Regions from separate parts of the Peribacillus sp. SRI_006 genome, predicted to be linked through region 3. Evidence: riboswitches for the same ligand, from Rfam matches in the RefSeq annotation. Region 3 holds a riboswitch; each other region holds the start of a gene.

Region 1 (5,801 bases), on a different contig from region 3:
ACAAATGGGAATTGTTTCTCAGGATATCATTCTATTCAATGGTTCCATTCGTGATAACATCGTGTATGGCAAACTTAATGCTACAGATTATGAAATCATCGAATCCGCCAAAGCGGCAAATGCGCATGACTTTATCTGTGCCTTTCCTGATGGTTATGATTCTCAGATCGGAGAGCGCGGAGTCAAGCTTTCAGGCGGACAAAAACAGCGCATTGCCATTGCCAGGGCACTTTTGAAAAATCCGCAAATCATCATTCTCGATGAAGCAACGGCTGCCTTGGATACAGAATCTGAACATTTGATCCAGCAAGCCTTGTCACGTTTAATGAAAAAACGGACTTCAATAGTCATTGCACATCGTTTATCGACCATTCATGACGCCGATCAAATCATTGTTCTGGAAAAAGGGCAGGTTCTTGAAAAAGGAACACATGACCAGTTAATGCAAAACGACGGCCGATACAAGCAGCTCCATGACTTACAGTTCCCTCAACTAAGCGATATCAAATACCTAGCAACTTAGCAGGCAACCATGCACAGAAAGCCTTTCTGTGCATGGTTGGCTTCATTTGAAATCATAACTTTCCAAAACCCGATTCGCAATGAGCTGATACCCTTTTTCATTCGGATGTAACTTATCACTGAAATACTTTGTTTTCTTTTCATCTTCAAAAAGATCATTTGTAGGAATGAATAACATCCTTTCACCTTTATCGGCTAATCCCTTTATTGACTCGTTATAATCGCGAATGTGCTTTTCAAGTTTTTGATTGTCTTTAATTGGGTTATATAGTCCTATTACCAGAATATCCGCTTTATCGTTTGCCTCTATCAGTGTTGATGTAATCTTTTTCAGATGGTTGATATATTCCCGTTTACCCTCATTGATTTTTCGGTCACTTATTTTCTCCAAGTTCCCGCCATTACTATTGATCAAGTCATTCGTTCCAATAAAAACAATGAAAGTATCGGCTTCATCAAGTTTCGTTTTAATTCGGTAATCATCTAGCTGTTTCATCACCCCATCCGTTTCCTGGCCTTTAATACCGTAATTCCAAAAACTCACTTTTTGCTCCGATTGGGGATTATTCAATTCATCTTCAAGGCCATCTATATATCCTTCCCCGTCCTTATCCCCTTTTCCATAGGTTAATGAATCTCCAAAAGCCATGACCCTTTGCACATCTTCCGACTCCGAGGCCTGAAATTCATATGCAGCAAAACATATAAACAGTACGATAATCAATATACCTGCCAATTTTTTCATTTGGTTCTCCTCTTGTTTTTTACTAGAAGTATTTAATCTTTTTCATACCCAAAAAATCTGCAGTACTAACATAAAAAAGAATTGTCAGATAAAGAATAAAAAGTGTATGATAATATAAAACTTTCAATGGATTGGGTTTCATTCAACGTCCCTAAAACCAAAAACGGGATTACCCTTCATTCTGGAGATTGAATAAATGATAGTTAGGAGTTTAAATCATGGAAGAACACATAGAGTTTAGAGAGGCAGAACTATCTGATCTACCCAGAATTGTTGAAATATATAATTCGACAATTGCTTCAAGGATGGTCACGGCAGATACGGAACCTGTATCCGTCCAATCGAGGGTTAAATGGTTTGAGGAACATCATTCAGAAAGTAGACCGCTATATATCATTACTATAGAAGGGAAAACCGCTGGATGGATGAGCTTTCAATCCTTTTATGGCCGACCGGCATATAATTCCACTGCCGAAATCAGCATTTACATTGATGATTATTTCCGGGGAAAAGGAATTGGACAAATTTCGATTCGAAAGGCAATTGAATTGAGTCCAAAATTAGGTGTTAAGACTTTATTGGGTTTCATTTTCGCCCATAATACACCAAGCCTTAAGCTTTTTTCTAAATTCGGGTTTGAAGAATGGGCACATTTACCTCAAGTTGCCGAGATGGATGGCATTGAGCGGGATTTGATCATTCTAGGTAAACGTGTCGATATTTAAATATAATTCTTTAGAGCTATTGCCTTGAGCAGTAGCTTTTTTAGATTAATACAGGTCGAATTGCTAATTTAAAAATACCTATATGCTTCTTGAAGGGAAAAATATTCAGAATCTCTTTTACTTGCTAACGCATTCAATAGCGTATCCAATTCTTGGCTGGCTTGTACAGTCAGCAGACTTGTTAAGCCGTAAATCGCACCCAACTTTATCATTTCCTGTCTCTTCTCTTCTACTTTTTCTATAGTTACCTTACGGCAATGCATCATAGCCACCTCCCATTTATTCAATATTTTTACACTTTTATCATAATGAAATCACTAGTTAAAATCAACTATTTTCCAGAAATTAAATGTGTTATTTTATAGGTCAAATGTGACAAAACACCTATTTTGTTATTTAATTATGTATAATTTGTGTCGTTTTCTAAAAAACGCAAAAAAAGCATCCACTAGTGTAGACTGCGAATGCTTACATCATATCCCTTATCCAAAAATCCAAATATTGTATTCCGATTACTATGTCATCCATTCAGAAGGTGACTCGTTATTAGGTCTATTTATAACAATTTTATATTCATCTTCAAGTACTTTTAATGGGGCATCATAAAGGTGCCTTTCATCAGAGGTTTTGTATACTCCATTGGCCAATAGCTCTTCAATGAGTTTTGCCTTCCTCTGTTCAATCCTCTTAAATAATTCTGCCATGTAAATGGCTCCTTTCCGTCCTAGTGCCTGCTTCTAGTTAGCTAAACTTTATCAACTTGTTTGATTTCACCAAATAATATATACCTTTTCTAGTATGTCACTAAACGTTATTTCCCAAAAATAAAAGCCCCTTCTAATTTAAGAAGAGGCTGACAGTGTCCGTTCGGCTCTTCTTATCTTCCAAGCATATGCTTGTTGGATTTAGCACAGTTCCCTAAACGGGTCCGCTGCCGAGGTTTCATAGGGCCAAGTCCCTCCACCTCTCTGGATAAGAATTCAATATATAATGATGTAGAAATGATTCTATCCTAATAATCTTCAAAAGTCAATTACCTGGTTCTCCCTTTTTTCCTGGACATAAAGTGATTCCTCTTTCAAATACGGGTTGCATTTTCTTGTCTTTCTGATATGATGTCAGTAATTACATACAATTCACACCACTAGGGGAGTCTTTTTTAAGACTGAGATGGAATTAGTTCCGGACCCTTTGAACCTGAACCGGCTCATACCGGCGGAGGGAAGTGGATGATATCGTCCATTTCACAGACTATATCCATCTACCCCGTTCCGTATTCAGGAACGGGGTTTTTTATTTAACAAAGGCAAAGGGAGCCATTCTATAGGAGGATGAACAATGGAGAATACAAAATTAGAAACATTCAGTGATAGACTGCATGCACGGGCAAAAGAGATTTGGAAAAGGAATCATTCACATCCCTTTGTCCAGGCAATTGGAAACGGCACACTTCCTGAAAAGAAATTTGCCTATTACCTGAAGCAGGACTATGTCTATCTCATGGATTATTCCAAGCTCTTTGCTTTAGGTGTCATCAAAGCCCATAACATCGAAACCATGGCAAAATTTGCGAGCATTTTAAATGAAACCCTTCAAGTGGAAATGGATATTCATCGGCATTATGCTTCCGAATTCGGGATCAGCTCCAAGGAATTGGAAAATACAGAACCTACTCCAACCACTCTAGCCTATACAGGTTACATGCTAAATGCAGCTCAGCATGGGACTTTGGCAGACTTGATCGCCTGTCTCCTGCCCTGCGCTTGGGATTATTATGAAATCGGTTTGCTATTAAAAGAACAAAATGGAGCAGCACTGGAAAACAATCGCTACGCAGATTGGATAAGGTCCTATTCATCTCCTGAATTCGGGGAAGCACACAAGTGGCTGATCGCTTTGTTGGAAGAATTGACGGAAGGCATGCCTGAAAAGGAACTTCTTAGATTAGAAAAGCACTTTTTGGTTACTTCCCGATATGAATATTTATTCTGGGACATGGTTCAAAATGAGCAGGATTGGCCTCTGTAGGTGGTTGACATGAGGATGAACCCTATCAAGAAACTGACATTGACTGCCATGATCACGGCTTTAACGACGCTTACCAGTTCATTTATTTTCATCCCTGCAGGATTTGCAAAAATCTTTCCTATTCAACATCTGGCAAATGTCCTGACGGCGGTTCTATTGGGGCCTGCATATGCGGTGACACAAGCTTTTTTAGTTTCCATCATTAGAAACATGATTGGTACCGGTTCAATTTTCGCCTTTCCCGGCAGCATGATTGGTGCACTTTTGGCCGCCATCCTTTACCGAAAAACACAAAGCTTAAAATTCGCCTGTTTAGGGGAAGTGATCGGGACCGGCTTTCTCGGTTCCCTGGCCTGTTATCCGCTTGCAACCCTCCTATTGGGAGAAAAAGCTGCTCTTTTTGGTTTTTTACCGGCTTTTATGTTCAGTTCATTCGCAGGTGCGATTTTAGCTTTCATATTACTTAAAATATTGCTAAAAAATACTTATATGAAGGGGTTTTTTTATGAAAACAGCATTAACGATCGCAGGCTCTGATTCAGGGGGCGGTGCTGGAATACAAGCGGATTTAAAAACATTTTCTGCACATGGTGTATTTGGAATGTCTGCCATCACAGCCGTAACCGCCCAAAACACAATGGAAGTCCGTTCTGTACAGCCCATTGAAACTGCTATCATATCGGATCAAATTGCTGCTATCTTTGAAGATATTCCTGTCGATGCAGTAAAAATAGGCATGCTTGGATCAAAAGAAACCGTGGAAACGGTCGCTGCGTCCCTTAAAACCTTCATGCCTGCCATCATTATCCTTGACCCTGTCATGATTTCCAAAAGCGGCCACCATTTGCTCGACGAAAAGGCCGTCTCTGCCTTAAAAATGGAATTGCTTCCGCTTGCAAATCTTGTAACACCCAATGTACCAGAAGCGGAAGTACTTACTGGCTTCCCGATTCGGACGAAACAAGATTTCTACAGGGCATGCATTTCGATACAAGAAATGGGTTCCAAAGCCGTTTTACTTAAAGGCGGCCATGCAGCAGGAAATCCAAATGATCTTTTTTATGATGGGACTGACTTCCACTGGATCAAGGGAGAGCGCATTCATACAAAAAACACTCATGGTACGGGCTGTACCCTATCATCCGCCATTACATCTAACCTGGCAAATGGACTGCCATTGCAAGTGTCGATCGAACAAGCCAAGACCTATATTTCCGAAGCGATACGCAATAGCTTTTCAATCGGTAAAGGTCATGGACCTGTCCATCATTTTCATTCATATTCAAAAAAAGAAAGGAGTGACTTATTATGAAGGTTTCTTCAGCCGATTTATTTATGAAGGTAAGAGAAAGGAAACCACTCGTTCACCAAATCACCAACTTTGTTACGGTCAATGACTGTGCAAATGCCACCCTTGCCATCGGAGGTTCACCAGTAATGACATCGAGCCCAAGAGAAGTGGCGGATATGGTCAAATTAGCAGATGCATTGGTCCTGAATTTCGGTACGATCGATGATAAGGCCTTGGAAGCAATGGAGATTGCCGGTAAAACGGCAAATGTCCTGGACATCCCGGTCATTTTGGACCCGGTGGGCGTTGGTGCCACCTCCTATCGTACAGAGCAAGTCAAAGAGCTCCTAAGTAAGGTTACTTTCCAAATCATTCGCGGAAATGCGAGTGAAATCCTGTCATTGATGGGTGGGGATACCGTTACTCGCGGGGTGGATTCGGGGGAACTTGCGATTAGCAATGCAGAGCTGGCTTCACGAGCGGCAAATGA
Region 2 (5,801 bases), on a different contig from region 3:
ATATATTGTTCATCCCCAGTGCCTACAGGAAATACCAGCGGATCAAAAATGATGTCATTTTTGTTTAGACCGTACTTATTGACGAGCAAATCCACAGACCGCGTAGCCACTTCCAATTTTCGTTCAGCATCGACGGCCATCCCAATTTCATCAATGGTTCCTACGACAACGGCAGCACCATATTGATGGACTAAGGGTACTATTTTTTCAAAGCGCTCTTCACCATCTTCAAGGTTTATGGAATTTATGATCGATTTTCCTTGTGAATGTTTTAATGCTTGTTCAAGTACGACTTCATCCGTAGTGTCGATGACCAACGGGACTTTCACTTTTTTGACGACCTCTTCTACAAATTCCTTCATGTCGCCAAGCTCATCCCCATCAGGATCGGCAAGACAGATATCAATGACATGTGCGCCTTTCTTTACCTGGTTACGTGCAATTTCGGCAGCTGGCTCGTAATGCTTTCCACGTATCAGCTCCTTGAATTTTCGGGAACCGATAACATTCGTTCTCTCCCCTACGAATAAAGGACGCATTGAATCATCATAAATTAGCGGCTCTATCCCTGATACGGCATGACCATGGGCAGCTTCCATAATTGTACGGGGCTTCATGCCTTCGAGTACCCTGGAAAGTTCTTTAATATGTTCTGGTGTCGTGCCACAACATCCGCCAATGATATTGACCCATCCCTTTTCGGCAAATTGCTTCATTTTCTCTGCCAGGGATGTAGGTGATTCATGATAGTGGCCTTCTTCATCAGGGAGCCCGGCATTCGGATAACAGCTGATGGCGCTATTTGATATATCTGCAAGTGTCCTGATATGGTCTATCATGAATTCCGGCCCTGTTGCACAATTAAGGCCGACAGCTACGGGCTTCATATGTTCAACCGATAAATAAAAAGCTTCTATGGACTGGCCGGCAAGTGTCGTGCCCATCGGTTCGATTGTTCCTGATATGATGACAGGCACATCTTTTCCCGTTTTAGCGAATGCTGCTTTGATTCCAGAAAAGGCAGCCTTGACATTAAGCATATCCTGACAGGTTTCCACCAACAGCAAGTCTACCCCGCCATCCAAGAGACCCAGTGCCTGCTCTTCATAAGAATCTGTTAAAACATCAAAAGTCGTTCCGCCCGTTACAGATAGCGTTTTTGTAGTGGGGCCCATCGAGCCAGCTACATATCTTGGCCATTCATCATTGGAATACTTTTCACAAGCTTTAACGGCAAGCTCAGCTGAAATTTTATTTAGCTTGTAGGCAATCGTACTTATTTGGTATTCCTCAAGGACGATGCTGGTCGCTCCAAAGGTATTTGTTTCTATGATATCTGCGCCCGCTGCTAAATATTTTTCATGAATGGATTGGATGATTTCCGGTTGCGTCAGTGATAAATATTCATTGCAGCCCTCGAATTGTTCCCCGCCAAAATCGTCTGCTGTCAAATTCTCCGCTTGAAGCATCGTTCCCATCGCCCCATCAAGTAGGAGAATCTTAGAATTTAACTGATCTTGAATCGCTTTTTTATTCATGTACTGCCACCTCTGATGTCTGTTTACTATCGACTTTTCTAATATATTTCGTTAGTTCCGCCGTCATTTCATAGCGAAGGAATGGAGTGATTAAATATATGCCCTTGAATTTTTCCCTAGCCGCGTCCACCAGTTCCCGCGCGATATTCACCCCTTCAATCCTTGACTTTACAGGGTCATCACCCGCTAGAGCCATGGCCCTTCTAACATTATCAGGCAATTTGATGCCTGGGATCTCATTATGGATGAATTCGGCGTTCCGGGTGCTTGTTAAGGGCATGATACCGATGAAAATCGGGGTTTCCAGATGTTTTGTCGCTTCATATACTTCTTCGATTTGCTCTACGGAATAAATTGGCTGTGTCAAAAAGGATTGAGCACCGCAGGCAATCTTCTTTTCCATTCTCAGTACGGCTTTATCCAGATATTTCACATTGGGATTAAAAGCTGCCGCAATTTTAAAATTTGCCCGTTGACCCAAACTTTGACCGGAATAGGAAAGACCTTCATTAAATTGTTTGACCATACTTATCAGGTCAAAGGAAGATAAATCGTAAACCGAAGTGGCACCCGGGAAGTCCCCAATTTTTGAAGGGTCTCCGGTGATGATCAATATTTCGTTCAGCCCTACCGTCTGCAGACCCATTAAATGTGACTGCAGGCCAATCAAATTTCGATCACGGCATGTTATATGCACCATCGGATTTATATTCAATTGGTTCTTCAGTAAATTAGCCAGTGCATCATTCGATATCCTTGGTGAGGCAAGTGAATTATCCGCTAATGTAATGGAATCGACCCCTGCTTTTTTCAAAACCTCAGCACCAGTCATGAAACTCTCTATCCCTAGCTTTTTCGGTGGATCAAGCTCAACGAGAATCGTCCGTTCCGTTTTGGCCTTTTCGTAAAGGGGAAGTTCCAATTCCCTATCGTTCACTTCAATTACTTCTATTTCACGGGATTTCGTAAATTTCTCTTTCACGGGAGCCAAACTTCCAATTGCATGCTTTACAGCTTGAATATGCAGTGGAGTCGTTCCACAGCACCCTCCTATGATCGCGGCGCCTTGCTCACGAAGTTCCAGGGCACTAGAACCGAAATATTCCGGTACAGCTTTATAAACGAGCCTCCCATCGACATAATCCGGCAGGCTGGCGTTAGGGTAAATGGCAATCGATGCTTGCTTTGGCAAACTCACTTCTTCCAAGGCCCGAATCATATGATGTGGTCCAAGGCGGCAATTCACACCAACCACATCGGCACCCAATTGCTCGAGTTTTTGAAAGGCTTCATTTAAATGGATTCCATTTTGAAGATTACCCAGTTCATGCATCGAGACATTTGCGATAATCGGCAGTCCGGTTTCATTTTTAACGATTTGCAGGACGGTTTCCAGTTCTTCCAGGTCATAAAATGTTTCCAGAAGAATCCCATCAGGATTTTCCATCAACAGACTGTATAGCTGTTCACGAAAACCCCGTTTTATCTCCTCCATGCTTAAATCCGATTTCCTGATACTCCGCTGTGCCCCTATGGTGCCGAAGACGTATGCCTTTCCTTTTGCCGCTTTTTTAGCAAGAATGACTCCCTGGCGATTGATTCTGCTCACTTCATCTTCAAGTCCATACCGCTTCAATTTATTGAAATTGGCTCCGTATGTATTCGATTGAAGGATATCTGCACCAGCTTCCAGATAGGCTCGATGGATGGACTCTATTTGATCTGGGTTCGTGCAGTTTAATTCCTCATAACATTGATCAATGCCATTAGAGTAAAGCAAGGTCCCCATTGCCCCTTCCCCAACCAGCATTCTTTCTTTTAATTCTTTACGAAAATTCATCATTACACCCTCTCTCAAAAACAATCCTGTTTTTGTCGTATTCTATGAGTATGAGAGAAAAGGAAAAAAAACCTTCTCAAAGAAGAAGGTTTTTGAAACATTCTCCTCATCTATCAAGCTCTGCTTGCTGGATTTAGCACCTTTGCGTAAGCTGGTTGCTGAGGTTTCTTCGGGCCAGTCCCTCCACCTCTCTCGATAAGATCCATTTATATAATTTTCATAAGATTTCAAAATTTGATTATATTTAATTTACATTAATAGTCTGTCAATTTCAATACCTGATCGACATTTTTTTCACTTTTGCAAAAATCATTCAATCTTTTGCTGCTTGAACCCTCTTCAAGATCCTTTGTTTCCAGTCTTCCGCTAACGAGTCTAGTGTTAGTAAAGCCTTAGCACCTTCAAGCCCATCCCGTTTATGAAGGATGACCTCTGCTGCGTAATGGACAGAAATTTTTTCTTGTAGACGATCTATCAGCACAATCTCGTTTTGTTTATTTATCGTTCCTTCTTGAAGTACTCTTGCAAAATAACCAGTGAAACTCGTTTTCAGCACGTGTTCCAAAAACTTAGGTTCTTGATTGAAGAGGGAAATGGTCGAACAAGGTATCCTCCCTTGGTTAATTTGAACAATCACATCGCCTATTTGATAAATATCGCCGATATATGTTGTTTCTTCCTTCATCCCCGCTATAGTTAAATTTTCACCGAATGCAGGGATATCCAGCTCTTTAGAGAATTTTTCATTCCATAATGAATAATGCTCAAATGGGTAAAAGCACAAAGCCCGATCAGGACCTCCATGGAACTTTACATTACCGACACCATCACCGATTATGCCAGCTTTAGTCACTTTCAAATTATCCTGTGCTTGTTTATCCATGGCTGAAAAGATATCAATATTCGAAAAAATTTCATGTTTCGGCTTCCCCGCATGTAGTGATTTGATTTTCCCATTTTCCATTTTGCATCTTCCATTCATATTAAATTTATATCGTCCTATATGTATAAATTATACTAAAAGTCCATTTTATTCAGTACCTTTTTATATGTATATGAAATGAAAAAGCCATATGCGGCGTTAATGGGCTAAATATCATTGATTTCCAGAAAAATTCATAGGTTAGTTTCAGTAATTTAGTTGCTATTTCAGAATTAAATATGGTAGAATATGAACACAATATATAGTCGAAAACTACAACCGTTCGCCTATATGTTGATTTTCACGATTGAATTCCTCATTGTCGCTCTTTAGGGAGCGAATTTTTTTTGCTTTCGTTAATATCCACTAATTTCCTGTAATTCCATTCAGTTTCTTGCATCGTGATCGACTCACCTATTTGTACTTTCCTTCCCTATTTATCAAGACCTTTTCATCTTATTAGAAGCCTGATTCCTTGCAAAAACAAGCAGAAAGCCGAGCGACATCATCCGTCTTCCGCTCAGCTTCCTGTTTACGCTTGTTTCTTTTTTTTCGGTGCCGCTTTCTTTCGGGTCGTCTTTTTCTTTTCCGGTTCATCATGTTTTGTACGGTCTATGGATGCTTGTAGTGCCTCCATTAAATCAGTTACATTGTTGGAAACTGGTTCTTTTGTTTTCGCTGTAATCGTCGTCTGACCCGTTTTCTTTGATTCAATCAATTCTAGTAACGCGGTTCGATAGTCATCGGTGTATTTTGTCGGATCGAAAGTAGTCGTTAATTGATCTATCAATAATACGGCAGTATCGATTTCTTTTTTTACAATGGTATCATTGGCAGGGATATTCGGAACATCCGCTGTGGAGCGGACTTCATCCGGATAATGAATCGTTTCCATAACCAAGGTATTATCAACGACTCGGATTACCGCCATTTGTTCTTTGGAGCGAATGATGATTTTTGCCAACCCAACCTTATTCGATTCCTTGAGGGCCTGCCTCAAAAGGGAATAAGCTTTTATCCCCCCGTCATTTGGGGACATGTAATAACTCCGGTTAAAATAAATAGGATCTATTTCTTCAATTTTAACGAAATCCACGATTTCCACGGCTTTTTCTTCGTTTTGTTTTTTCAGTTGTTCTAGTTCATTGTCTTCCAATACAACAAACTTTCCCTTTGTATACTCAAAAGCGCGGACTATATCATCCTTCCCCACTTCTTTCTCGCATACTGGACAAACCTTTTCGTATTTAATCGGTGTATGACATTCCTTATGCAACGTCCTTAAAGATATATCCTTATCCTCCGTTGCAGCATGAAGTTTGATCGGAATGTTCACCAAACCGAATGATATGCTCCCCTTCCACATCGTATGCATATTCGTCACCTCATAACTTATTTTTGATGAGAAGAACAATTTTATTATTCCCCTTTGTTCAATAAAAACCGAAAAAACAATTGCCAACTTTAACACTTCGTTTTTTTGGCAAAATAATGTTATCAA
Region 3 (5,801 bases):
GAAACGTACAATTCGAAAATGTTTCTTTTGGTTATAAGGATAAAAAATATGTGTTAAGGGACATTTCCTTCTCCGCTAAACAGGGGGAAACGGTTGCTTTAGTTGGCCACACCGGTTCAGGAAAAAGCTCCATAATGAATTTATTATTCCGCTTTTATGACAGCAGTGAAGGTCAAATCAAAATCGATGGCAGAAATATATTGGATATCCCCCATCAGACGCTTAGGGAGCATATGGGGATCGTCCTTCAGGACCCCTATTTATTTACTGGCACCATCGCCTCCAATATCAGTCTCAATCATAAAGGCATCACAAGGGAAATGGTTGAAAAAGCATTAAGAGATGTCGGGGGGGACAAAGTGCTGAAGCATCTTCCTTTAGGGCTTGACGAGCCCGTGATCGAAAAAGGCGGAACGCTGTCTTCCGGACAGCGTCAGCTAATCTCTTTTGCCCGTGCCCTTGCATTCAATCCGGCCATATTGATCTTGGATGAAGCGACAGCAAGCATCGACACCGAAACCGAGGCAATTATCCAGGAGGGTATGGAAGTGCTGAAAAAAGGGAGAACGACCTTCATCATTGCACATAGGCTTTCCACGATAAAAAATGCCGACCAAATTCTTGTACTGGAAAAAGGGCGGATTGCAGAGCTTGGTACACATGAAGAATTAATGGAACTGAAAGGGAAGTACTATCAAATGTATGAACTGCAGGCAGGTCCGCATAAAGGCATGGCTGGCTGAACACAAAGGAATAAGGGTAGATCATCTAGATTAAACTATAATGAAGGTACCGACTTTTGGTACCTTCAAGCATAATGGTTGATAATAGTAATCATTACGTTTAAGATATACCTATACTGACGATGAGGTGATAATAGTGAAACAAGAAATTCATCCCGATTATCAACAAGTGGTATTCATGGATACCAACAGTGGGTATAAATTTTTGACAGGCTCCACTAAGACGTCCAATGAAACAATCGTTTGGGAAGACGGCCAAACATATCCTTTATTAAAAGTGGAAATCAGCTCGGATACGCACCCTTATTATACAGGAAAGCAGAAGTTTGCTGAAAAAGGCGGACGGGTGGATCGTTTCCTGGATAAATATAATATGAAGAAATGAGAGTTAGGCCATCGGGATATCGATGGTCTTCTTTTATTGATGGAATAAAAAAGGTGCCCATAAAATATGAGGCACCCATTACTTTAATCATTTTGCAGCAATTGCTTCCCCTTTGGCAATATTGACGAGGGCAGCTTCGAAGTCCTTGATTAAATCGTCCGGATTTTCCAGTCCGACAGAGAGGCGGAGCAAGCTATTCGTAATGCCTCGCTTTTCCCTTTCATCAGCAGGCATGGCCGCATGGGACATTTTGGCCGGGTAGGATAATATGGATTCTACCGCTCCCAGGCTTACGGCAAAAACAGGGAGCTCGACAGTGTTCACGAAGGAACGGAAGATTTCCTCACTTTCCAATTCAAATGAAAGGACCGCCCCTGCTCCGAGTGACTGGCCTTTCTGGATGGCGTGCTGTGGATGATCGGCTAGGCCGGGATAATATACCTTTTTCACCAAGGGCTGCTCCTTTAAGTAGGCTGCAATCTTTTCGGCCCCTTTTTGTGAATGTTCCATTCTAACTGACAAGGTTTTCAAGCCTCTCATTACGAGCCAGGCATCCTGAACACCAAGGACCGCTCCAAAGGAGTTTTGAAGCGAACCGAGTCTTGCCGCCAATTCCGGATCTTTCACGACCGCAAGCCCAGCTACCACATCACTATGTCCGGATAAAAACTTCGTCGCGCTATGAAGGACAACATCAGCGCCCAGATTCAGCGGTTTTTGCAATGCGGGCGTCAAGAATGTATTATCAACAAAACTTAAGGCACCGGCTTTTTTTGCGATATCACATACAGCTTGAATATCGGTCACTTTAAGTAAAGGATTTGAAGGCGTTTCAATGTATATGGCCCTGGTATTTGGCTGAACCGCCGCTTTGACACTTTCAAGGTCCGTCATGTCAACGAAGGTATGCTCAATATTGAAACGGTTCAAAACGCTTGTGACCATCCTGAACGTTCCGCCATACACATCTTCGGAAATGACGATATGATCCCCGGCAGACAATAGCAGGAAGGCTGTTGAAATGGCAGCCATACCTGATGAAAAGGCAAAGCCGTGAGTGCCTTCCTCAAGTTCGGCAATGATGTCTTCAAGTGCCTCGCGGGTTGGGTTCCCGCTTCTGCTGTAGTCATATTTGCCGAATTGATCGATATCGGATTGATGGAAAGTCGATGCATGCTGAATGGGGACGCTCACACCGCCCGTTGCCGGATCGAATTTATGTTGATTATGAAGTAATTTTGTTTCAAAGCTAAAATCATGATCTGTCATCGTAGTGCCTCCCTTTTTACATGTGCGAATGCTTGCTGCAAGTCACCAATCAAATCGTCGCTATCCTCGATGCCAACGGAGAAGCGGAGCAGTCGATTACAAACACCGTTTGCCGTTCTGACCTCAAGCGGTATATCGGCATGTGTTTGTGTGGCAGGATAGGTGATGAAGCTTTCAACCCCTCCCAGGCTTTCTGCAAAGGAAATTAATGAGAGCGATTGTAAAAATGGGTTGACCGCCGCTTCATCAATGATGCGAAAAGAAATCATGCCGCCTCGGCCCGGATACAATACGTCCGTAACACAATCATGCTCCGATAAGTATTCTACAAGTATCTTGGCATTCTTTTCATGACGCTCCATCCGCAATGCCAGGGTTTTCATTCCGCGCATCAACAGCCAAGAATCAAATGGGCTCAAGACAGCTCCAGTGCCATTATGATGGAAGGCAAGTGCATCACATAATTCAGCGCCGCTAGCAACGATCAGTCCGGCGAGCACATCATTATGACCACCGAGATACTTGGTTGCACTGTGGATCACAATATCAGCTCCAAGCAAGATTGGTTGTTGAATAAGAGGCGTGTAAAAAGTGTTATCAACGATTAGCAATAAATTATATCGTTTAGCCAATGCGGCAACGGCGCTAATATCCGTTTGCTGCATAAGAGGGTTAGTGGGAGTTTCGATGAAGATGGCTTTCGTGTGAGGAGTGATGGCTTTTTCGATATCCTCCAAACAACAAGTGTTTACATAGTCACACTGCAATCCCCATTTTTTAAAACCTTGTTCTAACAGCCGATATGTACCGCCATAAAGATCTTCACTGACAATCCACGCATCCCCGGATTTAAAAAGGGCGAGTATAGTGGAGATGGCGGCCATTCCTGAACTGCAGGCATAGCCTTGGTCTCCTTTTTCCAGATCGGCGATGGATCGCTCCAATAGCTGGCGGGTAGGGTTACCTGTCCTTGTGTAGTCGAATCCCGTCGATTGACCGATTCCTTCGTGGCGAAAAGCTGTTGAAAAGTATACCGGCGGATTGACTGTTCCTGTCGCCGTTTCACTGCGATTTCCTAATTGAGCAAGATATGTTTCAGGTTTATACATGGTTTTCACTGCTCCTTTGAGTTAAATAAAATAAAAAAAAGTCTTCTTTAAGAAGAAGACTTTGATTAAGTAGGGACGAGTCATTCTTCTTATCTTCCAAGTTCATAAACTTGTGGAATTAGCACCTTTTCATTGGTTTGAAACAAATGAAGGTTGCTGAGGTGTCATCGGGCCATTCCCTCTACCTCTCTCGATAAGAGTTTAGATTATTCAATTTCTTTTGAATTTACTATATATACAAAACACTGTCAAGGGCAATTTGGGGATGATGATGTGTTGGTGTTCATGGCCAGGTCAATTGAAGCCTAGCGGTGCCTACACTTTATGTGTCAAAAAAGAATATCCAAATTTTCATCTAAATATGAATGGCCTAGGATTTTTCAGAAATATGGAAAGGGTCAGCGGGATATTTTTGCTTTAAAATAATAAAGTTTGTACAATGTATGGAGAGAAAGAATAATCCGACATTATTCATTTCATATGCAAAAATTCTTCAATGAATAGTGCAAACTTAGGAGGAGAACACATGGAATACAGAATCGAACGTGATACGATGGGTGAAGTGAAAGTTCCTGCTGATAAATATTGGGGAGCACAAACTGAGAGAAGCCGTAACAATTTCAAAATCGGTAACGAAAAAATGCCGATAGAATTGGTTCGTGCATTTGCATACGTTAAACAAGCTGCTGCAAAGGTGAACTATGATCTTGGCGATCTTTCCGAAGTTAAAAAGAACGCCATCGTCAAGATTTGCCGCGAAATCCTTGAAGGTACGCTTGATGAACATTTCCCGCTTGTAGTTTGGCAAACGGGAAGCGGTACGCAAAGTAATATGAATGTGAATGAAGTGGTCGCTAACAAAGGGAATGAATGGTTAAAAGAAAATGGTGAATCGGAAATCCTTCACCCGAATGATGATGTTAACAAGGCACAAAGCTCAAATGATACTTTCCCGACTGCCATGCATATTGCAGCCTTTATGGAAGTCGCTGAAAAATTGGTTCCTGCCATCAAAGCACTTCGTGATACATTCGATACAAAAGAAAAAGAATTTTGGGATGTCGTGAAAATCGGCCGGACACATCTTCAAGATGCTACACCCTTAACATTAGGACAAGAAATTTCCGGTTGGAAAGCGATGCTCGATAAAGATTTGGCGATGATTGAGGAAAGCAGCCAAAAACTATTGAACCTTGCTCTAGGCGGAACGGCTGTAGGAACCGGAATCAATACAAAGAAAGAATTCCCGGGACTTTCTGCCAAACAAATTGCAGCGGATACAGGATATCCTTTTGTCACATCTGATAATAAGTTCCATGCATTGACTAGCCATAACGAAATCGTCTACGCACACGGTGCTTTGAAAGCATTGGCGGCAGATTTAATGAAAATTGCGAACGATGTCAGATGGCTTGCAAGTGGACCGAGAAGCGGAATCGGAGAAATTGCCATTCCGGAAAACGAGCCGGGCAGCTCCATCATGCCAGGTAAAGTCAATCCGACCCAAAGTGAAGCGCTTACCATGATTGCGACACAAATCGTGGGTAACGATGCTACAATTGGCTTTGCAGCAAGCCAAGGTAACTTTGAATTGAATGTATTCAAACCAGTCATCATCTATAACTTCCTGCAAACGGTCAAATTATTGACGGAAGGCATTCATTCCTTCAACGATAATTGTGCGGTTGGCATCACTGCAAATGAAGATAAGATCAAAGAAAATGTAGAGCGTTCCCTTATGCTGGTAACAGCATTGAACCCGCATATCGGTTATGAAAAAGCAGCCAAGATCGCCAAAACCGCCTTCAAGGACAACTCCACGTTAAAAGAAGCGGCATTGAAACTGGAGTTCCTGACGGAAGATGAATTCAAAGCATGGGTCGATCCTGCTAACATGGTTAATAAATAATTGGATGGAAGCACCCTCCCTCTAACATTAGGGAGGGTGTTTCCATGTGTTAAAATACTGGAATCGACAAATACTGAAATCATAAGTATCTGGAACAGGAGGAAAAACAATGTCTATATGCCCGCTTTGCAACGGTCTAAGAAAAATTCATGTGGATTGCCCGGAATGCGGCAGTGAACTTGAGGATAAAGGGAAATTCATGGATTATGCTGATGATTACAGTGCTTATATGGATATCGACATACTTAAAGAAAACGACGGATACCCTCAATCCCTTCAAAAAGGGCAATGCCCCCATCTCATGAAATGCCCTGAATGCGGACATGATGAAGTGGTATTGGTCCAGGAATGAATCGCCCTTTATTTTAATAAACGTAAAAAGACCC
Region 4 (5,801 bases), on a different contig from region 3:
AATTTTAATCTTCGGGAAAATAATATCAACTTTTTAAATAGTTTGTCAATGGGTAAATTAATAAAAGTCAGGACGGCGATCTTCGAATACAGGTATTTTGTTACGTGCTTCCGTAACTTTGTTGAAGTCCAAGCTGCCTGTCAATAGTTCGTTTCCTTCTCCGGCTTCACTTATGATATTCCCCCATGGATCAATAATCAAGGAATGGCCCGCAAATATATTATTGATATCCGAACCTGTACGATTAACGGCTACAACATAGGCTTGGTTCTCGATGGCACGGCTTATCAATAAAGCTCTCCAGTGATCGAGTCTCGGCTTTGGCCATTCAGCCGTAACGAATAGAACTTCCGCGCCTTGAACGGTATGGGCTCGCTGCCATTCTGGGAAACGAATGTCATAACAAACGAACCCGGCACATATTTTTTCATCAAGGGTAAATAAACCATCTTTTTCACCTGGCTGCAGGAAATGATGTTCATCCATTAATTGAAATAAGTGAAGCTTATCATATTCTTTAATGAGCTTTCCGTGTTTATCGATGATGATCATGGTGTTATAGATTCCCTTGCTTGTTTTTTTCGCAATGGAACCGCCGATGATGTGAAACTGGTGTTTCTGTGCCTGTGTTTTAAGAAATTCAATCGTTTTTTCTGCCTCTTGATCAGCAATCTCATTCAGCCTGGTCAAGTCGTATCCGGTTGTCCAAAGCTCTGGTAATATGACGATATCGGGTTCGGACCGAGCTGCTTTTTCCAACCATTGTTCTGCAACCTGAAAATTGATATCTGGTTGCCCGAAAGCTATATCCATTTGAATACAAGCTATTTTCCACTTCATCGTTTAACCCCCCTACATGTAAAAAATGCTTTACAAGACTACGATAAACATATATCATTTGTGACTAGAATTTCAAGAAATTTCAGAGAAGGTGTATAAATGGTGCAATTCGAAAAATCCGGACTGCTTCAGGACCTGCCCAAGCAGTTTTTTGCTTCACTGGTCGCAAAAGTCAATGCAATCACGGAGCAAGGACATGATGTCATTAATTTAGGCCAGGGAAACCCTGATCAGCCGACGCCGGAACATATCGTCAAAAGTTTGCAAACTGCCGCTGAAAAAACGATTAATCATAAATATTCGCCATTCCGGGGACATCAATATTTAAAAGATGCTGCTGCCGTCTTTTATGAACGGGAATACGGTGTCAAGCTGGATCCGACTAGTGAAGTGGCGATTCTCTTCGGGGGAAAGGCAGGTCTTGTCGAACTTCCGCAGTGTTTATTGAATCCAGGTGATACAATCCTTGTTCCAGATCCCGGCTATCCGGATTATCTTTCCGGTGTTGTTTTAGCCCAGGCAAAGACCGAACTGATGCCCTTGACAGAAGAAAATGATTTTCTTCCGAAATACGATGACATACATAAAGAAGTTCTTGATAAAGCCAAAATGATGTTCTTGAATTATCCGAATAATCCCACAGGCGCTTCTGCAACTGAAAGTTTCTTTGATGAAACCGTCTCCTTTGCAAAAGAACATTCAATTTGTGTGGTCCATGATTTCGCCTATGGGGCGATCGGATTCGACGGAAAAAAACCGATAAGCTTTCTCCAGGCGGAGGGAGCGAAGGATGTAGGAGTTGAAATATACACTCTATCGAAAACATACAATATGGCAGGGTGGAGAGTCGGCTTCGCAGTGGGCAATAAGAGTGTAATAGAAGCTCTTGAACTTTTACAAGACCATCTTTATGTGAGTCTCTTCCCGGCGATACAAGAAGCTGCGGCAAGCGCTTTGCTTGACTCACAGACCTGTGTAGAGCAGTTAGTGCAAATGTACGAGGGGCGAAGGAATGTTTTCATTGAGGGATTGAGGTCCATCGGATGGGAAGTCAAAGCTCCAGCGGCATCGTTTTTTGCCTGGCTCAAGGTACCTGGAGGTTTTACGTCCGAGAGTTTTGCGGACTATTTATTAACGCATGCCCATGTAGCTGTTGCCGCAGGGAATGGGTTCGGTGAATTTGGCGAAGGTTATGTCAGGGTAGGGCTACTGACTTCGGAAGAACGGCTGCAAGAGGCTGTGGAACGAATACGGACATTAAACTTATTTTAGTGCAATAAGGTTCACCTTTAAATAGTTAAAACTTATTGACAAAGTAGGAATTACCTGTCAGAATACAAAATAAATTCTTAATCTTTCGATACTTGGATGCAACTTATATATCAGCGTTTTCTTATTTTGAGCAGGTGGAGGGACTAGCCCGATGAAGCCCAGCAACCGACCGTAATTCCATTGTAAAATGGGGCGGAATCCTTCCGCCGGATTTTTTTGAAATCCACAAGGCACGGTGCTAATTCTTGCAGCCGATGGCTGGGAGATAAGAAGATGGCTTTTTAAAGCCTCTTCTTTATGAAGGGGCTTTTGCCATTTTGAGACCATCTCAGGCCAATAGTGACATCGAGAGTATACTAACGTGTTATAGGAGTGATCAGATGAGCGAGATAGTCGCTACTTATTTAATTCATGACTTTATTGGAAATCATGAGAAAAAAGCAGAGAGCATTGCCTTGGGTCTGACTGTCGGGACATGGACGGACTTGCCGCATTTGGTACAGAAACAACTGGAAAAACATAAGGGACGCGTCGTATCGGTGACACCCCTATCTGAAGAAGAGAGGGCAAACAGCTACTTTAATCGGAAAGTATACCGTTCGCTGATTAAAATTGCCTATCCGGCAAGGAATTTCTCAAATGATTTACCTGCAATCCTTACGACGGTCTTCGGCAAACTTTCATTGGACGGTGAAATAAAACTTATAGACTTGGATTTTGTCGGTGATATTCAAAAAGCTTTTCCCGGGCCGCAATTTGGCATTGAAGGCATAAGGGAAAAGCTGGGCGTATTTAACCGGCCCTTGGTGATGAGCATCTTTAAAGGCGTATTGGGAAGAGACCTAACATTTCATAATGATCAACTGAAGCAACAAGCATTGGGAGGTGTCGACCTAGTTAAGGATGATGAGATCCTCTTCGACCAGGAACTGACTCCATTTTTCGATAGAATAAAAACGGGAAAAAGAATATTGAATGAAGTCTATGAAACCACTGGCCACCGTACTTTATATGCTGTCAATCTATCTGGGAAAACTTTTGAATTATTGGATAAGGCAGAGCAAGCGGCTGAAGCAGGGGCAGATGCTTTATTGTTCAACGTTCATACATATGGTTTGGATGTATTGCAGGCCTTGAGTGAACATGATCGTATAAAGCTGCCGATCATGGCGCACCCCGCATATAGCGGGGCATTGGCATCTTCATCATTTTATGGTATCGGCTATCCATTATTGCTTGGTAAATTAGTAAGATTATCAGGTGCGGATTTATCCTTGTTCCCTTCCCCTTATGGAAATGTCGCACTTGAAAAAACGGAGACCTTAGCGATTGCTGAAGCTCTGACAAGAGATGAACTTTCATGGAAAAAAGCCTTCCCTGTTCCTTCTGCAGGCATTCATCCGGGCATGGTTCCGGACCTGATCAAGGATTTCGGGCTTGATAGTGTGATTAATGCCGGAGGCGGAATTCACGGGCACCCTGACGGAGCAGAGGGCGGTGCCAAGGCATTCCGTTCTGCTGTGGAAGCCGTTCTGGCAGGAAAGGAACTTTCTGAAGCGGCGGCTGAGGAAGAAACCCTAAAAAAAGCTCTTGTGTTGTGGGGAGGCCTATAAGAAATAATGAAACCGATCATCTTTTGTGATTTTGACGGAACGATCACCAACACAGATAATATCATTTCAATTATGAAGAAATTTGCGCCTCCGGAATGGGAAGCGTTGAAAGACGGTGTCCTTCAGCAAAAAATCAGTATATCTTCAGGAGTTGGGGATATGTTTTCCCTGCTTGATAGTGGCTTGAAGGATGACATCATCCAATATGTAAGAAAAACGGCCGGCATTCGACCAGGGTTTTATGAATTCGTTGAGTATACGAAACAAGCCAATATCCCTTTATATATTGTAAGCGGGGGCATGGATTTTTTCATTTCACCCCTTTTGAATGATATCTTGCCAACAGAGTCCGTTTATTGCAACCATGCATTTTTTGATAAGGAAAAGATTTATATTGAGTGGCCACATGCTTGTGATGAGCAATGTAATAATGATTGCGGTTGCTGCAAGCCATCCATTATGAGGGAAATTGCGGGTCCGGAAGATTTTAAACTCGTTATTGGAGATTCAGTTACGGATTTTGAAGCGGCAAAACAGGCCGATTTTGTCATAGCCCGTGACATATTGCTTGAAAAATGCGGTAGGGAAGGAATTCCACATCAAGGATTCGAAACATTTTTTGATGTAATTGACATTATAAAGCAGCAGGAGGTGGTTAAAGCGTGAACACTCATTCTAAAGAATGGCAGGAGTTGGCAGATATTAAAGCTGAACTGGCCGAAAGGGATTGGTTTATGGGAACAAGCGGGAATTTGTCCATCCGCGAACCCAAAAGCCCTTTCTTTTATATTACCGCAAGCGGTAAGGATAAAAGGAAGCAATCGGATACGGACTTTTTACTGGTGGATTTAAAAGGAAAACCAGTTGAAGATACGAACCTAAGACCATCGGCCGAAACTTTACTTCATACAGACATTTACCGAAAAACCAATGCGAACTGTGTACTCCATGTCCATACAGTTGAAAATAATGTGATTTCGGAATTGTACGGAGATGAAGGCCAAGTTTCCTTTCGTAATCATGAAATCATTAAAGCGACCGGTCGGTGGGATGAAGATTCGGAGCTTCGGATTCCAATCATATATAATCACGCTGACATACCGTTGCTATCCGATAAGTTCAAGCCGCATGTCGAAGAAGACTCTGGCGCTGTGCTGATACGCAATCATGGCATTACGGTTTGGGGCAAAAGCGGATTCGAGGCAAAAAGAATACTTGAAGCCTGCGAATTTTTATTTCAATATCAACTGTTACTTAATCAACAAAAGGCGTTTGCAGGTTCTATAAGATAAATACTCATAGAGGAGGAATGAATGATGGCGACGATCAGATTCCATGAAACAAACGAGGTTATTGAAAACGGTGAACAGGTAAAAGGTTTTTTAGAAACACACGGGGTAATTTATGAGCAATGGGACATTTCTAAATTACCTGCACATCTTGTAGAAAAATACGATCTAACAGATGCTGACAAGGAGGAAATCCTTGTAACGTTCCAATCAGAGATAGCGGAAATCTCTGAAAGAAGAGGCTATAAAGCCCATGATATCATCACATTATCCGATGCAAATCCTAACTTGGATCAAATGCTTGAAAACTTTAAGCAGGAACACCATCACGAAGATGATGAAGTGCGTTTCATAGCAGGTGGAACGAGTATCTTTGCCATTGAAGGCAATGATAAACAGTGGTTTGATGTACGGCTTAATCCAGGAGATCTTATTAGTGTACCAGAATCAACAAGACATTATTTCACGCTCGCGGAAGATAGGAAAACTGTTGCTGTCCGGATTTTCGTAACAGCTGCAGGATGGGTGCCGATTTACGAAAAAGACGAAGTTCAAGCATGAATCAATGTTGAAAAGCCAGCTTATGGGCTGGTTTTTATTTGTAGAAAAAAGGGAAGTCGGAATGGTCTCATCTCGAACCATGATTTTAAAACAAGACCAGATTATCCTTAATGGTTTTTTCCTGTAATCCCCCTTGGATTGAAGAAATTTGCGACACTCCTGCCAAATAATTGGCTAGCCGAGAACCCACAGGCGCTTGCGCCGAGGAGGCTCGGGGGACAGTCGG

What was found. A riboswitch is a leader RNA that binds a small molecule or an ion and turns the genes downstream of it on or off. The one in region 3 is predicted to bind S-adenosylmethionine.
Region 1: another riboswitch for S-adenosylmethionine. It lies ahead of AC2YHV_RS08465 (Fur-regulated basic protein FbpA); the one in region 3 lies ahead of AC2YHV_RS12930 (methionine biosynthesis PLP-dependent protein).
Region 2: another riboswitch for S-adenosylmethionine. It lies ahead of AC2YHV_RS14945 (bifunctional homocysteine S-methyltransferase/methylenetetrahydrofolate reductase); the one in region 3 lies ahead of AC2YHV_RS12930 (methionine biosynthesis PLP-dependent protein).
Region 4: another riboswitch for S-adenosylmethionine. It lies ahead of mtnW (2,3-diketo-5-methylthiopentyl-1-phosphate enolase); the one in region 3 lies ahead of AC2YHV_RS12930 (methionine biosynthesis PLP-dependent protein).

What each region holds. Positions count from the first base shown of each region.
Region 1 covers NZ_JBYCZT010000005.1:106,418-112,218, reverse strand. Annotated here, with positions in the region: gene AC2YHV_RS08485 (ABC transporter ATP-binding protein) at 1-523, shown strand, start outside; gene AC2YHV_RS08480 (DUF459 domain-containing protein) at 566-1,267, opposite strand; gene AC2YHV_RS08475 (GNAT family N-acetyltransferase) at 1,486-1,992, shown strand; gene AC2YHV_RS08470 (aspartyl-phosphate phosphatase Spo0E family protein) at 2,061-2,258, opposite strand; gene AC2YHV_RS08465 (Fur-regulated basic protein FbpA) at 2,508-2,696, opposite strand; SAM riboswitch class I at 2,867-2,971, opposite strand; TPP riboswitch at 3,129-3,233, shown strand; gene tenA (thiaminase II) at 3,331-4,020, shown strand; gene thiW (energy coupling factor transporter S component ThiW) at 4,036-4,557, shown strand; gene thiD (bifunctional hydroxymethylpyrimidine kinase/phosphomethylpyrimidine kinase) at 4,526-5,332, shown strand; gene thiM (hydroxyethylthiazole kinase) at 5,329-5,801, shown strand, end outside.
Region 2 covers NZ_JBYCZT010000009.1:187,283-193,083, forward strand. Annotated here, with positions in the region: gene metH (methionine synthase) at 1-1,538, opposite strand, end outside; gene AC2YHV_RS14945 (bifunctional homocysteine S-methyltransferase/methylenetetrahydrofolate reductase) at 1,531-3,378, opposite strand; SAM riboswitch class I at 3,482-3,580, opposite strand; gene AC2YHV_RS14950 (MOSC domain-containing protein) at 3,692-4,342, opposite strand; gene ku (non-homologous end joining protein Ku) at 4,833-5,675, opposite strand.
Region 3 covers NZ_JBYCZT010000008.1:39,095-44,895, reverse strand. Annotated here, with positions in the region: gene AC2YHV_RS12945 (ABC transporter ATP-binding protein) at 1-743, shown strand, start outside; gene AC2YHV_RS12940 (type B 50S ribosomal protein L31) at 880-1,128, shown strand; gene metC (cystathionine beta-lyase) at 1,216-2,397, opposite strand; gene AC2YHV_RS12930 (methionine biosynthesis PLP-dependent protein) at 2,394-3,506, opposite strand; SAM riboswitch class I at 3,593-3,706, opposite strand; gene fumC (class II fumarate hydratase) at 4,033-5,415, shown strand; gene AC2YHV_RS12920 (hypothetical protein) at 5,525-5,767, shown strand.
Region 4 covers NZ_JBYCZT010000009.1:217,078-222,878, reverse strand. Annotated here, with positions in the region: gene AC2YHV_RS15110 (carbon-nitrogen family hydrolase) at 58-840, opposite strand; gene AC2YHV_RS15105 (pyridoxal phosphate-dependent aminotransferase) at 940-2,112, shown strand; SAM riboswitch class I at 2,231-2,384, shown strand; gene mtnW (2,3-diketo-5-methylthiopentyl-1-phosphate enolase) at 2,493-3,725, shown strand; gene AC2YHV_RS15095 (2-hydroxy-3-keto-5-methylthiopentenyl-1-phosphate phosphatase) at 3,732-4,391, shown strand; gene AC2YHV_RS15090 (methylthioribulose 1-phosphate dehydratase) at 4,388-5,017, shown strand; gene AC2YHV_RS15085 (cupin domain-containing protein) at 5,042-5,575, shown strand.